3 regions of the Nonomuraea sp. 3N208 genome follow, and region 2 is predicted to be linked to each of the others. Evidence: riboswitches for the same ligand, from Rfam matches in the RefSeq annotation. Region 2 holds a riboswitch; each other region holds the start of a gene.

Evidence for each region. A riboswitch is a leader RNA that binds a small molecule or an ion and turns the genes downstream of it on or off. The one in region 2 is predicted to bind S-adenosylmethionine.
Region 1: linked by a shared signal. The riboswitch ahead of ACTWPT_RS53015 (GNAT family N-acetyltransferase) and the one ahead of thrC (threonine synthase) in region 2 are both predicted to bind S-adenosylmethionine.
Region 3: linked by a shared signal. The riboswitch ahead of ACTWPT_RS20195 (aminotransferase class V-fold PLP-dependent enzyme) and the one ahead of thrC (threonine synthase) in region 2 are both predicted to bind S-adenosylmethionine.

Annotation. Positions count from the first base shown of each region.
Region 1 covers NZ_JBQQBR010000060.1:16,262-20,467, reverse strand. Annotated here, with positions in the region: gene ACTWPT_RS53030 (alpha/beta fold hydrolase) at 1-1,294, shown strand, start outside; gene ACTWPT_RS53025 (nuclear transport factor 2 family protein) at 1,548-1,907, shown strand; gene ACTWPT_RS53020 (maleylpyruvate isomerase N-terminal domain-containing protein) at 2,035-2,649, opposite strand; SAM riboswitch class I at 2,810-2,900, shown strand; gene ACTWPT_RS53015 (GNAT family N-acetyltransferase) at 2,908-3,519, shown strand; gene ACTWPT_RS53010 (flavin reductase family protein) at 3,572-4,206, shown strand, end outside.
Region 2 covers NZ_JBQQBR010000016.1:201,902-206,107, reverse strand. Annotated here, with positions in the region: gene ACTWPT_RS25250 (alpha,alpha-trehalose-phosphate synthase (UDP-forming)) at 1-1,214, opposite strand, end outside; gene ACTWPT_RS25245 (RNA polymerase sigma factor) at 1,246-1,800, shown strand; SAM riboswitch class I at 1,880-2,021, shown strand; gene thrC (threonine synthase) at 2,035-3,270, shown strand; gene ACTWPT_RS25235 (MoaD/ThiS family protein) at 3,294-3,569, shown strand; gene ACTWPT_RS25230 (cold-shock protein) at 3,812-4,012, shown strand.
Region 3 covers NZ_JBQQBR010000012.1:193,608-197,813, reverse strand. Annotated here, with positions in the region: gene ACTWPT_RS20205 (NADH-quinone oxidoreductase subunit D) at 1-996, opposite strand, end outside; gene ACTWPT_RS20200 (DoxX family protein) at 1,119-1,784, shown strand; gene ACTWPT_RS20195 (aminotransferase class V-fold PLP-dependent enzyme) at 1,853-3,220, opposite strand; SAM riboswitch class IV at 3,266-3,381, opposite strand; gene ACTWPT_RS20190 (TerC family protein) at 3,495-4,206, shown strand, end outside.

The DNA.
Region 1 (4,206 bases), on a different contig from region 2:
GCTCGGCGCGGGTGGCCCGGGCGGATCGGGTGTGGAGTTCGCCTACAGCTCCCCCGGTTTCTTCACCGAGGAGATTCAGAAGCGGTTCGACATCGTCGGTTTCGACCCCCGCGGCGTGGGCCGCAGTAACCCGGTGATCTGCTCGGCGTCGGTGTTCAACCAGATGCCGTACGCCGTCATCAAGAGCCAGGCCGACTTCGACACGTGGACCGCCTACAACAAGAAGCTGCACGCCGATTGCCGGGCCCGCACCGGGCCCCTCTACGACCACGTCGACTCGGTCAACGTCGCGCGTGACATGGACGCCCTGCGCGCCGCGCTTGGCGAGGAGAAGCTGACCTTCTACGGGGTCTCGTACGGCACGCTACTCGGGCAGATGTACGCCGAGCTGTTCCCGAACCGGATCCGTGCCCTGGCCCTGGACAGCAACATGGACCACAGCCTCGGCGTCAAGGCGTTCCTGTACACCGAGGCCGCCGCGGTCGAGGACGCCTTCGACCAGTTCGTCGGCTGGTGCGACCAGGAGCCCAGTTGCGCCCTGCACGGGCAGGACGTCCGCGCGGTGTGGGCCAGGCTGCTGGACAAAGCACGCAAGGGCGAGCTCTACTGGCCCGGCGTTCCGGATCGCCCGATGACCGAGCTGCAGGTCCTGTGGAACGGCGTGCTGGGCACCGAGGGGCCTGCCTGGCAGCTGATGAGCGAGGTGATTCGCGCCCTGGACGGTGGCGAGCCGCCGTCTTGGATGCCGCCGCTGCCCGGCCGGCAGCCCGTGTCCGGGGAGGTCGCGCACCTGCCGACCGTGATCCTCTGCGAGGACTACAACCTCCGGGTGCGCAACTATGACGAGTACGCCGAGATCATGCGGAACTCCGCCCGTTTCGCCCCGGACATGCGCTTCAACCCGATGCCGATCGAGGATCTGCCGGTCTGCCTCAACCACCCCACCACCAACCCGCAGCACACGCTGCGCTACACGGGCAGCGCTCCGATCCTGCTGGGCAACTCGATCCACGACCCCTCCACCCCGTGGATATGGTCCGCCAACGTGAACCGCCAGCTCGGCCCCAAGGCCGTGCTGCTCACCTACGAAGGCTGGGGCCACCGCATCTACGGCAAGGACGAGTGCAGCACGGTACCCATCGACAACTACCTGATCTCGCTGACGGTGCCGCCGCACGGCTTCCGCTGCCCCGTGGGCGGCAGGGTCGAGACCACGCTCAAGCGGCAGGCCGAGCTGTGGCCGACGGACGGGCTCCCCTGGGGCGGTCCGGTCGCGCCGTCGTCCCGCTCATAGCCGGGCGATGACCACACCGGCATAAGCCGGCATCGCGTCCATGGCCGACATACGGGGCCAGGACAGTGTCCATGTGCTCCAGCCATTCAGTTCCGTGCTGAGCCGGTCGCCAGGACTGGCTCAGCACGGCGCTCGAGGCCATGACCAAGCCCTTCGCTCCTGAAGACGCACGAGTACACCGGTCGTACCTGTCGGGAGGTGTCAGGTAAAGCTGCCAGCCTGGATCGCGTATTCACAAAGGAGTGGGGACTGCATGAGCGACATCGAAAAGACGCTGGCAGAAATCGAGCAGCGCATGCTGGACGCCGACGCGGCCTATGACGAGGGGTTTTTCGCGGAGCACTGCGCCGATGACTTCGTCGCCATGGGAAATTACGGCATCGTGTCCAAGCAACAGGTTCTCGACATGTACGCCAAGGGAAGCGGAAACCCCGACCGGCGCAACCAGGCACACGACATCGTGGTCAAACCGCTCGGCGACGCCGGAGCCGTGGTCGCCTACAAACTGACGAGCACTACCGGCGATGAGACGTCCTCGTGGTACGCCTCAACGGTCTACCGCCGGACCCCGGATGGCTGGCGTGTCGTCCTTCTCCACCAGACGCCCATGTAACGTGCGGCCTGGCCCAACCTGCTTCGGCATGATGGGCCCTCTCCAAGAGATACGTCCGGTGGACGATGACGGTTGCGTGTCAAGGCAGCGCCGGATGGGCTGTCCGTCGTGGACAGGGTGTGGCCCCCTAGTGAGCTACTCGGCGTCTGGGGTTGGTGCCATTCCATTCGGTCAGCGGGGCGCAGTGCCATCTCCACCCCACCTGCCGCTCTTGGCCGGGGAGGTCGGCGCGGCCGTTGGCCCACAACAACGTCTCCCACGGGTCCGTGTCCGCCGGCGCCCACGGAAACAAGCGACGCAAGGTGGCTGCCGCTGACTTCTCGGCAGGGAGGAAGGTCTGACCGACGCCGGAGCCGACGTCGGCGGTGTGCACGAGCATCTCGTCGCAGGCCATCGCGGCGAAGCCGGACGGGTCCGCGAGACCGAAAGGATGCCATCCGCGAGTTCCAGGAGCACTGGCGTCGATGACACGCGCAAGGACCGTGGCGTATGTGGTCATCGTGGCGATGAGGTCGTCTGGCTTCGACTCAGGGCGGACGTGGATGTCCGTGGTGCTGAGCTCCCGCTCGCCGGCGGCAAGATCGGTGGCGTACCACAGCAGGCAGTCGCTTACGTGAGCCACGGCCCGTGCGACGGTCCAGTCCATCCCGGGAATGGGGGTTTCCGCCCAGTTCCGATCTGCTGCCGAACGCAGGAAACTCTCGCATTCGGTTGCGGTCTGCAGCACCATGCTTCCGTCCATGCGGTGGATCATCGCATACGGCACTGACAGAACTCCCGCGGGCGAGGGTCGAAGAAGGCGGGCGAAGCCGGGCCTTCGAGATCCCGGCCGGGGCGACCGGCTCCTCCAAGGGCGTCGCGTTGACGGAGCTCTCGGGAGTCGGGCATGATCTCCGCACCGATATTCATCCAGAGGATCTGAGGGACCTGGCCCGGTGACGGTCCGGCAACCTGCCCGAAGCGGCAAGGTGCCAACGCCAGGAACGATGAGGGGGTTTCGATGAGCCTGCGGCTCGATGTTCCCGTGCTGCACGGATCACTGGTCAGGCTGGAGCCGCTGGCGATGCGGCATGCGGCGGATCTGGCGTGGGCGGCGGAGGAGGATCGCTCCGCCTACGCGTTCACCCTGGTGCCTCGGGGTGCGGACGTCGAGGCGTACCTGCGGGACCAGAGGGAGCGCGCGGGGCTGACGCCGTTCGCGCAGGTGCGGGTGGCGGACGGTAGGGCCGTCGGGTGCACGGCGTTCTGGGATCCTCGCAGCTGGCCGGGGCGGGAGGAACTGCGGGCGATCGAGGTGGGGTGGACGTGGCTGGCGGCGTCGGCGCAGGGCACGGGCATCAACGCCGAGGCCAAGCTGCTGCTGTTCACGTACGCGTTCGAGGCGCTCGGCGTGGTGCGGGTCGATCTCAAGACCGATGCGCGGAACACGCGCTCGCGGCGGGCGATCGAGCGCCTCGGCGCCCGGTTCGAGGGTGTGCTGCGGAACTGGTCACCCTCGTGGGCGCCGGGCGAGGAAGGAAAGGTGCGGGACTCGGCCATCTTCTCCGTGGTCGCCGATGAGTGGTCGGAGGTCAAAGCGGCCCTGAGCGCCCGGGTCCTGAGTCGCCGCTGAGCTGTCCGATACCTGCCAGCGGCCCCTCTGACGAGCCACGACACTGGTCTGCATGAGCATTCTCGTTGACGCGGACCCGCACGCCAGGATCGAGCCCAGCATCCTCTACTTCGGCACGCCCGTGGTGTTGCTCTCCTCCTTGAACGAGGACGGCACCCCCAACCTGGCCCCCATGTCGTCGGCCTTCTGGCTCGGCTGGCGGGGCATGCTGGGACTGGGTTCACGGGCCAAGACGGCTCAAAACTTGGTCAGGACGCGGGAATGCGTACTGAATCTGCCCTCCGACGCGCTCGCCACCGCCGTTGACCGGCTGGCGCTCACCACCGGCTCCAATCCCGTTCCTGACCGCAAGTGGGAGCGGGGATATCGGTACGTGCCGGACAAGTTTCAGCGGGCCGGGCTGACCGCCACGCCCTCCGAGACGGTGGCGCCGCCGCGGGTGGCCGAGTGCCCGGTCAGCATGGAGGCCGTGGTCGAGGCGGTGCATCCGGTAGGGGACGACGGTGGGACGCTGGCGTTCGAGGTACGTGTGCAGCGGGTGTGGGTGCACGAAGAGATCAGAATGGCCGGGACGAGCGACCGCATCGACCCCGACGCCTGGCGGCCGCTGATCATGAGCTTCCAGAAGTTCTACGGGCTGGGGGCGCAGGTCCATCCGTCCACGCTCGCCACCATTCCCGAGCATCT
Region 2 (4,206 bases):
ACCAGCGCGCAGTTGTCCGACAGGACCGGGCCCTCCTTGGCGACCAGGTTCATCCCGTCGCGGATGGGGTTGACCAGCAGCACGTCGGCCATCCGGTACGCGGCCAGCGATCGCGGGTAGTCGTCGTTGACGTTGAGTATCAGCGGGTCCCAGTCCTCAGTGGCGAACTGGTTCTCGATCTCCTGGGCGCAGCGTTGCACCGAGGCGGTGTATTCGCGGTATTCAGGCAGGTCGTGCCGGCTCGGGTAGGCGAAGGCCAGGTGCACTACCCGCCCGTGCCATTCGGGATGCGCGGCCAGGAACTCGCCGTAGGCGACCAGGCCGCGCACGATGTTCTTCGACAACTCGGTGCGGTCGATGCGGACGATCAGCTTGCGGTCGCCGACCTGATCCCTGATCGCGGTCATGTAGGACTCGACATCGGGCTCGCAGGCCCGATCCCACAACGCCGCGCCGTCCACGCCGAGGCTGTGCACGCCGACCCTGGTCGTCCTGCCCTCGTGCGTGACGCTGTGGGCCACCCGGTCGACCTCGGCGCCGAGCAGCGCTTCGCAGCAGTCCATGAACGCGCCCGCCCACCTGCCTGTCAGGAACCCGGCGTGATCGGCGCCCAGGATGCCCTCCAGGACCTCGCCGACCACCTCGTCGGGCAGCAGGGAGAAGTATTCCGGCGGCGCCCATGGGGTGTGGCTGAAGTGGGCGATGCGCAGGTCGGGTCGCTCGGCCCGGAGCATCGCCGGGGTCAGCGTCAGGTGGTAGTCCTGCACCATCACCCGCGCGCCGTGCCCGGCCTCCTCGGCCAGGGCCAGCGCGAACGCGCCGTTGTAATCACGGTAGGACTCCCACTCGCGCGCGAACCTCGTGCCGAAGTTGGGCGCGTTGGGGATGTCGTAGAGCAGGTGGTTGACGAACCACAACGTGGAGTTGGCCACAGCGTTGTACGCCCGGTGGAAGGTGGCCGGCGGGATGTCCAGCATCCGCAGCGGACCGGTGTCGTAGCCGGCCTGGTCGATCCGGCCGCCCGGAGACAGGCGCACGGCACTGCGGTCGTCGTCGGACAGCGCCGCGCAAACCCACAGGACGCCGTCCTCCTTGGCCACTCCGGACAGCCCGGACACCAGCCCGCCCCCGCCGCGTTTCATGGTCAGTTCGCCGTCGTCGGAGACGGTGAAGGAGACAGGCCCTCTGTTGGAGGCCACCAGGACGCTGTTCATCATGGCTCCCTTCGATCATAGGATCCCAGCTATGGCGCTTGATGAGCTAACCGAGGAACTCGCCCGATCCGCCGCAGCCGGAGATCATCGCGCGCTTGGCGAGCTATTGGCCAGGATCGAACCGGATGTGATGCGGCACTGTGCGCGGATCCTGCCCTATCACCAGGATGCTGAGGAAGCCTCCCAGGACACTCTGCTGGCCGTGGCCCGCAACATCGGCCGCTTCGAGGGGCGGGCCAGGTTCAGCACCTGGCTCCACATCGTGACCGCCAACTGCGCGCGGACCACGTACCGGTCGCTCAAGCGGCGAGCGGCGGAGCAGACGTCGGACGAATTGCCCATGCAGAAGCCCGACGTCCGCCGGGTGAGCGTGATCGCCGGGTCCCGGCTCGACCTGCTCGACGCGATGGAGGCGCTGGAGGCCGACAAGCCCGACCTGGCGCAGGCGCTGGTGTTGCGCGACATCGTCCAGCTCGACTACAACGAGGTGGCCGAGCAGCTCGGCATCCCCCTGGGCACCGCGAAATCGCGCATTCACCAGGCCAGGAAATACGTGCAGGGAGTGCTCGGTGAGGACTATCGCTGAGACCGCTCGTCTCAGATACTGAGACAGGTGGTAATTACGGCTACTTAAGCGGGTAGAGTCCTTTTCAACAACTGCATATTGCTCATCCAGAGGGGTGGAGGGACCGGCCCTGCGAAGCCCCGGCAACCCTCCCGGCTTGAGACTCGCGACCTGGCGAGGCCGACCGGGACAAGGTGCCAATTCCGGTTCGTGGTCAAGGTGGCCGCGGGCGAAGATGAGGGAAGGCCTCGCTTCATGTCGCTCGACTTTGGTCCTGCTGTCGGTCTGTCCTGCCGCGAGTGCGGCGCACGCTACCCACTGGGTCCCAGCTTCGCGTGTCTGGAGTGTTTCGGGCCGCTCGAAGCGGCCTACGACTTCGGCACCGTGACCCGCGCGGACATCGAATCCGGTCCCGCCAACATCTGGCGCTACCGCTCGCTGTTGCCCGTGCCGGTCGACGTCGCCACCAAGCCCAACATGAACCCCGGCTGGACCAAGCTGGTCAAGGCGGGCAACCTCGGGCAGGCGCTCGGCCTCAAATCCCTGTACGTGAAGGACGACTCCGGCAACCCCACTCACTCCTTCAAGGACCGGGTGGTGGCCATTGCCGTCGAGGCGGCACGCAACTTCGGTTTTCACACGCTTTCCTGCTCCTCCACGGGCAATCTCGCGGGCGCGGTCACGGCCGCCGCGGCGCGGGCCGGGCTCGACGCGTGCGTGTTCATCCCGGCCAACCTTGAAGCCGCCAAGATCGCCATGGCCCGGGTGTTCGGCGGGAAGCTGATCGGGATCGACGGGACCTATGACGAGGTCAACAGGTTCTGCTCGGAGCTGATCGGCGACCCGCTCGGCGACAAGTGGGGGTTCGTCAACGTCAACCTGCGGCCCTACTACGCCGAGGGCTCCAAGACGCTCGCGTACGAGATCGCCGAGCAGCTCGGCTGGCGACTGCCCGAGCAGATCGTCATTCCCATCGCCTCCGGCTCGCAGCTCACGAAGATCGACAAGGGCTTCAAGGAGCTGGTGGCGCTGGGGCTGGTCGAGGACACGCCTTACAAGGTCTTCGGGGCGCAGGCGGCCGGGTGCTCGCCGGTCTCCACCGCGTACAAGGCCGGGCACGACGTCGTCCAGCCGGTCAAGCCGGACACCATCGCGAAGTCGCTGGCCATCGGCAACCCCGCAGACGGCCCGTACGTGCTCGACATCGCCCGCCGCACCGGAGGGGCCGTCGAGGACGTCACGGATCCCGAGATCGTGGCCGCCATCAAGCTCCTGGCCTCGACGGAGGGCATTTTCGCCGAGACCGCGGGCGGGGTTACCGTGGGCGTGCTCAAGAAGCTCGCCGAGAGCGGGCGGCTCGATCCCGAGGCCGAGACCGTGGTGCTCAACACCGGTGACGGGCTCAAGACGCTCGACGCCATCACCGGCGACGACGCCCAGCCCACCGCCGTGATCCGGCCCTCTCTCGACGCGTTCCGCGCGGCTGTCTGACAACCAGGAAAGGCAAGATAACCATGAGCGTTTCTGTGCGGATTCCCACGATCCTGCGCACGTACACCGGGGGGAACGCGGAAGTCAGTGGCGAGGGTGCGACGCTTCGTGACGTGCTCGCCAAGCTCGACTCCGACTACCCGGGGATCGGCGCGAGAATTCTGGATGAATCGGGCAAGATTCGACGTTTCGTCAACGTTTACGTTGGGGAAGAGGACGTCCGTTTTGCCGAGGGCCTCGACACTCCTGCCCCTGAGGGCACTCAGATCTCCATCATCCCGGCAGTCGCCGGCGGCTGAGTGCGATAGATCACATCATTGGAAGGCGCCCCTAGTGGGCGCCTTCTCCTTTTCCTGACTAATTCAACGTTGAACCAGCCTCTCTGCGAGGAAATGCGTTGTTTGCGGATTGACTCTGTTGCCAAACCCCTTGCCACAGGTATGGTCGAGGCGATCGTCTGGCTGATTTTCAGTTAAGTCATGCGATTACGGTCTCGCGGTGGAATGGGCGAGATCTGTAAGCCCAGTAAGAGGAGTCGGAAGTGGCGCAGGGCACCGTCAAGTGGTTCAACGCGGACAAGGGCTACGGCTTCATCGCGGTAGACGGTGGTAAGGATGTATTCGTCCATTACTCAGCGATCCTGATGGACGGGTACCGAGCTCTCGAACAGGGGCAGCGCGTCGAGTTCGAGATCACGCAGGGCCAGAAGGGGCCGCAGGCGGAGTCTGTCCGGGCGGTCTGATTTACATCACTGGTATGCACCCGGTGGCATCGCACGGCAACGCAGTCCGGGCGAGCCGGCCACCTTCCTTTCGTCGATCTACGGCGAGCCGCACGGTGAGCGGCTCGCCGTACAGACGGACTGACCAGGGCGGGAACCGCAGGATGGTAGACGTTCGCTTGCACTCGGCAGGGTAGAGTGCTAAACAGTTCGTT
Region 3 (4,206 bases), on a different contig from region 2:
CTTGGAGACCAGGTAGTAGCCGTTGATGCCGAGCGGGTTCTCGGTCCACGCGTACGTGTGCCCCTCCGGCACCTTGAGCACCTTCGGCAGCCGCTGGTTGATCGGCCCGGGCGGCAGCGACCGCAGCCGCTCGGCGCAGGCGTCGGCCAGCTCCAGCGAGACCTTGAGCTGCTCGAACAGCACCTCGAACCGGGCGTGGCAGTCGCCCCCGCTCCGGGTGATGACCTTGACGGGCAGCTCGGGGTAGGCCAGGTACGGCTCGTCGCGACGCAGGTCGAAGTCCACCCCGGAGGCTCGGGCGAGGGGGCCGCTGACGCCGTACTGCATGATCTGCTCGTGCGTGAGCACCCCGACGCCCTTGGTACGGGCCAGGAAGATGTCGTTGTGCAGGATGAGATCCTCGATGTCCGGCACGCGACGGCGGGTCTCGGCGACCGCCTCCGACACCCGGTCCAGCCAGCCGAGCGGCAGATCCTCCTTGAGCCCGCCGACCCGGTTGAACATGTAGTGCATGCGCCCGCCGGAGATCTCCTCCATGACCGCTTGGATGCGCTCGCGCTCGTTGAAGGAGTAGAAGATCGGCGTCATCGCGCCCAGCTCCAGCGGGTAGGAGCCGAGGAACATCAGGTGGCTGAGCGCCCGGTTGAGCTCGGCCAGGAGCGTACGCGCCCACACGGCCCTGACCGGCGGCTCCATGCCGAGCAGGCGTTCGGCGGCGAGCACCACGCCCAGCTCGTTCGCGAACCCCGCCAGCCAGTCGTGCCGGTTGGCCAGCATGATGATCTGCCGGTAGTCGCGGACCTCGAACAACTTCTCCGCCCCGCGGTGCATGTAGCCGATGATCGGCTCAGCGGTGGCGATGCGCTCGCCGTCCAGCGTCAGCCGAAGCCTGAGCACCCCGTGCGTTGACGGGTGCTGCGGGCCGATGTTGAGGATCATGTCCTCGGTGGCCAGCTCCTTGGCGCCTGCACCGATTCCGACCACGCGTTCCGTCATATGGCCATGCTGCCACCGTCGCAGTTGGTGATCCAGGGTGGGGGATGGTCAAGGAATGGTACGGAAATGCATCGCTACTGCGGACATGGGGAGGAGTCGGGGGAACGGGGGGAGTTAGCACTATGAAGAAGGTTCTGTTCGATATCGCTGTCTTGATCGCGCGGGTGGCGACCGGCGTGGTCTTCATGGCGCACGGCTTGAGCAAGTGGCAGAGCGGACTCGGCGCCACGGCGCAGGGCTTCAGGGAGATGGGAATCCCGTTGCCCGAACTCTCGGCCGGCTTCGCCAGCGTCGTCGAGACCGTGGGCGGCCTCTTCCTGATCCTCGGTCTGCTGGTCCGGCCGGTCGGCCTGCTGTTGCTGATCAACATGCTCGGCGCGATCGCCTTCGTGCACTCGACAAAGGGGATCATGGTGACCGAGGGCGGCTGGGAGCTGGCGGGTGCGCTGGGCGCGCTGAGCCTGCTGTTCCTGGCCGTCGGCGGCGGGCGGATCGGACTCGACGCGCTGTTCGGGGCGATATTCCGGCGCCGCGCGGAGCGCCGGGCCGCGGAGGGCGGCATGGGCGCCCACCGGCGCGGCGGAGCCTCGGGCCGCACCGAGGGGATGACGGGCGCCGGGGGGGCCGGTGGTCCGTTGACCCCCTCGGAGTCCACCACGGCTGAGCGGCCGAACGTGCCCAGGCAGCCGACGGCGTCCAGGGCGGACGTGAGCGACGAGGAGATGCGGGACATCGACGCGCTGGTCTCCGACGACCAGCCAGAACACCGCAAGCCGCCGAACCGGTGAGCCGGCGCCAATGATCGGCTGAACCACCGCGCCGCCGGCTCAGCCGGAAGAGCCGCCGACCCGCCGGCTCAGCGGGATACCAGGTCCCGCAGTGCCTCGACGAGCCGGTCCACGTGCTCCTGCGTGGTCCCGATGCCGATCGAGGCGCGTACGGCGGATGTGGTTCCGTCCTCACAATCGGCGTGCTTATGGTCGCGCCCGCTTCGGCCTTCGTTGGCTCCTGCGTCGCTCTCTACGGCCGAGCTCCTGCGCTCGGCGGCAGCAATCAACAGGTGCCGCACGAACGGGTGCGCGCAGAACTTCCCGTCGCGCACGCCGATGCCGTACTGGCCGGACAGCACCTCGGCCACCTCGCGAGCCGAGTGCCCGTCCACGGTGAACGACACGATCCCCACCCGCGGGTGATCGTCCCCCCACAGGGACAACTCCCGCACGCCCTCGATCGAGGCCAGCCCCGACCGCAGCCGGGCCAGCAGCCGCTCCTCCTCGCGTACCAGCGCCGTCCAACCGGTGGCGGTGAGCGCGTCGCAGGCGGCGGCCAGCGCGATCGCGCCCAGCACGTTCGGGGTGCCCGCCTCATGGCGCGGCTCCGGGTCGTCGTGCCACTCCACGTCGTCCTCGACCGAGCGCACCGCGCCCCCGCCCTTGAGGTACGGCTCTCCGGCGGCCAGCCAGTCCCGGCGCCCGATCAGCACCCCGGCCCCGAACGGCGCGTACAACTTGTGGCCGGAGAACGCCACATAGTCCAGGTCGAGCGCGGTCAGGTTGAGCCGCCGATGCGGTACGAGCTGCGCCGCGTCCACCAGGATGCGGGCCCCGTGGCGGCGCGCGATGTGGGCCAGGGCGGCGATGGGCCAGAGCTCACCGGTGACGTTGGAGGCGGCGGTGACCACGAGCAGCTTCGGCCCCTCGATCCCGGCCAGTGCCTCGTCGGCGGCGCGCACGGCCTCGCCCGGGAACGCAGGCGGTGCCAGCCGTACGGACTTGGCCCAGGGCAGGAGCGAGGCGTGGTGCTCGGTGTCGAAGACCACGGTGGTCGTGCCGGCGGGCAGGCAGCCGGCCAGCAGGTTCGTGGCATCGGTGGTGTTGCGGGTGAAGATCACCGCGTCATCGGGGCGGGCGCCGACGAACGCCCTGACCGTGTGGCGGGCCTGCTCGTACCTGGCGGTGGTGAGCTGGGAGGCGTAGCCGGCGCCGCGGTGGACGCTGGAGTAGGCCGGGAGCGCGGCGGCGACGGCGGCGCTGACCGGCTCCAGACAGGGCGCGCTGGCCGCGTAGTCCAGGTTGGCGTACCCCACCAGCCGGCCGCCCTTGACCGGCACCTGGAGGTCGGCCCCGAGCACGGCGGGGATCGGCCGGCTCGCGGTGGCGGCGGGGGCCTGGGTCTCGCCAGATGCCTGGGCGGGAACGGGGTCGAAGATCGTCAGCGTGGACACGGCACATCTCCCTCAGGGACCATCGGACCCCTGGAGCAGCCACGGAGCCCGCGCTTGCCCGCCACACCGCGTGACGGACCAGGTCTTCACCCGGGGCACCCCGCCGCGGACGCGAGGGTTGCCGGCCAGCTAGCCGGGGCTTGTCGCTGGCACTCATGACCTACGCCCGCACTATAACCCAGTCCCCACGGCAAAACGCAAACCGGCGAACTTTTGCGTGTCTTGACTCGTTGCTACCGGGGAACCGCGAGGCACATGTCATGGAGGTGCGCTGATGTTGGACTGGGTGACCGACCCGCAGATCTGGATCGGTTTCTTCACCCTGGTGGCCTTGGAGATCGTGCTAGGCATCGACAACATCATCTTCATCTCCATCCTGGCTGGGAAGCTACCTCCCGAACAACGTGACAGAGCCCGCGTCCTCGGCCTGGCGGCCGCCCTGATCAGCCGGCTGCTCCTGCTGCTGGGCCTGTCGTGGGTGGTGCGGCTCACTGAGCCGCTGTTCGCCCTCTTCGGCCACGAGATATCGGGACGCGATCTGATTCTGCTGCTGGGTGGCCTGTTCCTGCTGGCCAAGAGCGTCACCGAGATCGGCCACAGCATGGACGCACCCGCGGCCAAGGACGGCAAGAAGGCCGCCGCCGCCTCCTTCGCCTCCGTGATCGTGCAGATCATGGTGCTCGACGTCGTGTTCTCGCTCGACTCGGTCATCACCGCGGTCGGCATGGTGGACGAGCTCGGCGTGATGATCGCGGCCGTCGTGGTGGCGGTGCTGGTCATGTTGTTCGCCTCCGGGCCGATCAGCCGGTTCGTGGACCAGCACCCGAGCATCAAGATGCTGGCGCTGGCGTTCCTGGTGCTGATCGGTGTGGTGCTCATCGCCGAGGGCCTCGACCAGCACATCCCGAAGGGATACATCTACTTCGCGATGGCGTTCTCGGTCGTCGTGGAGCTGCTGAACATCCGGATGCGCGGCAAGCACGCCA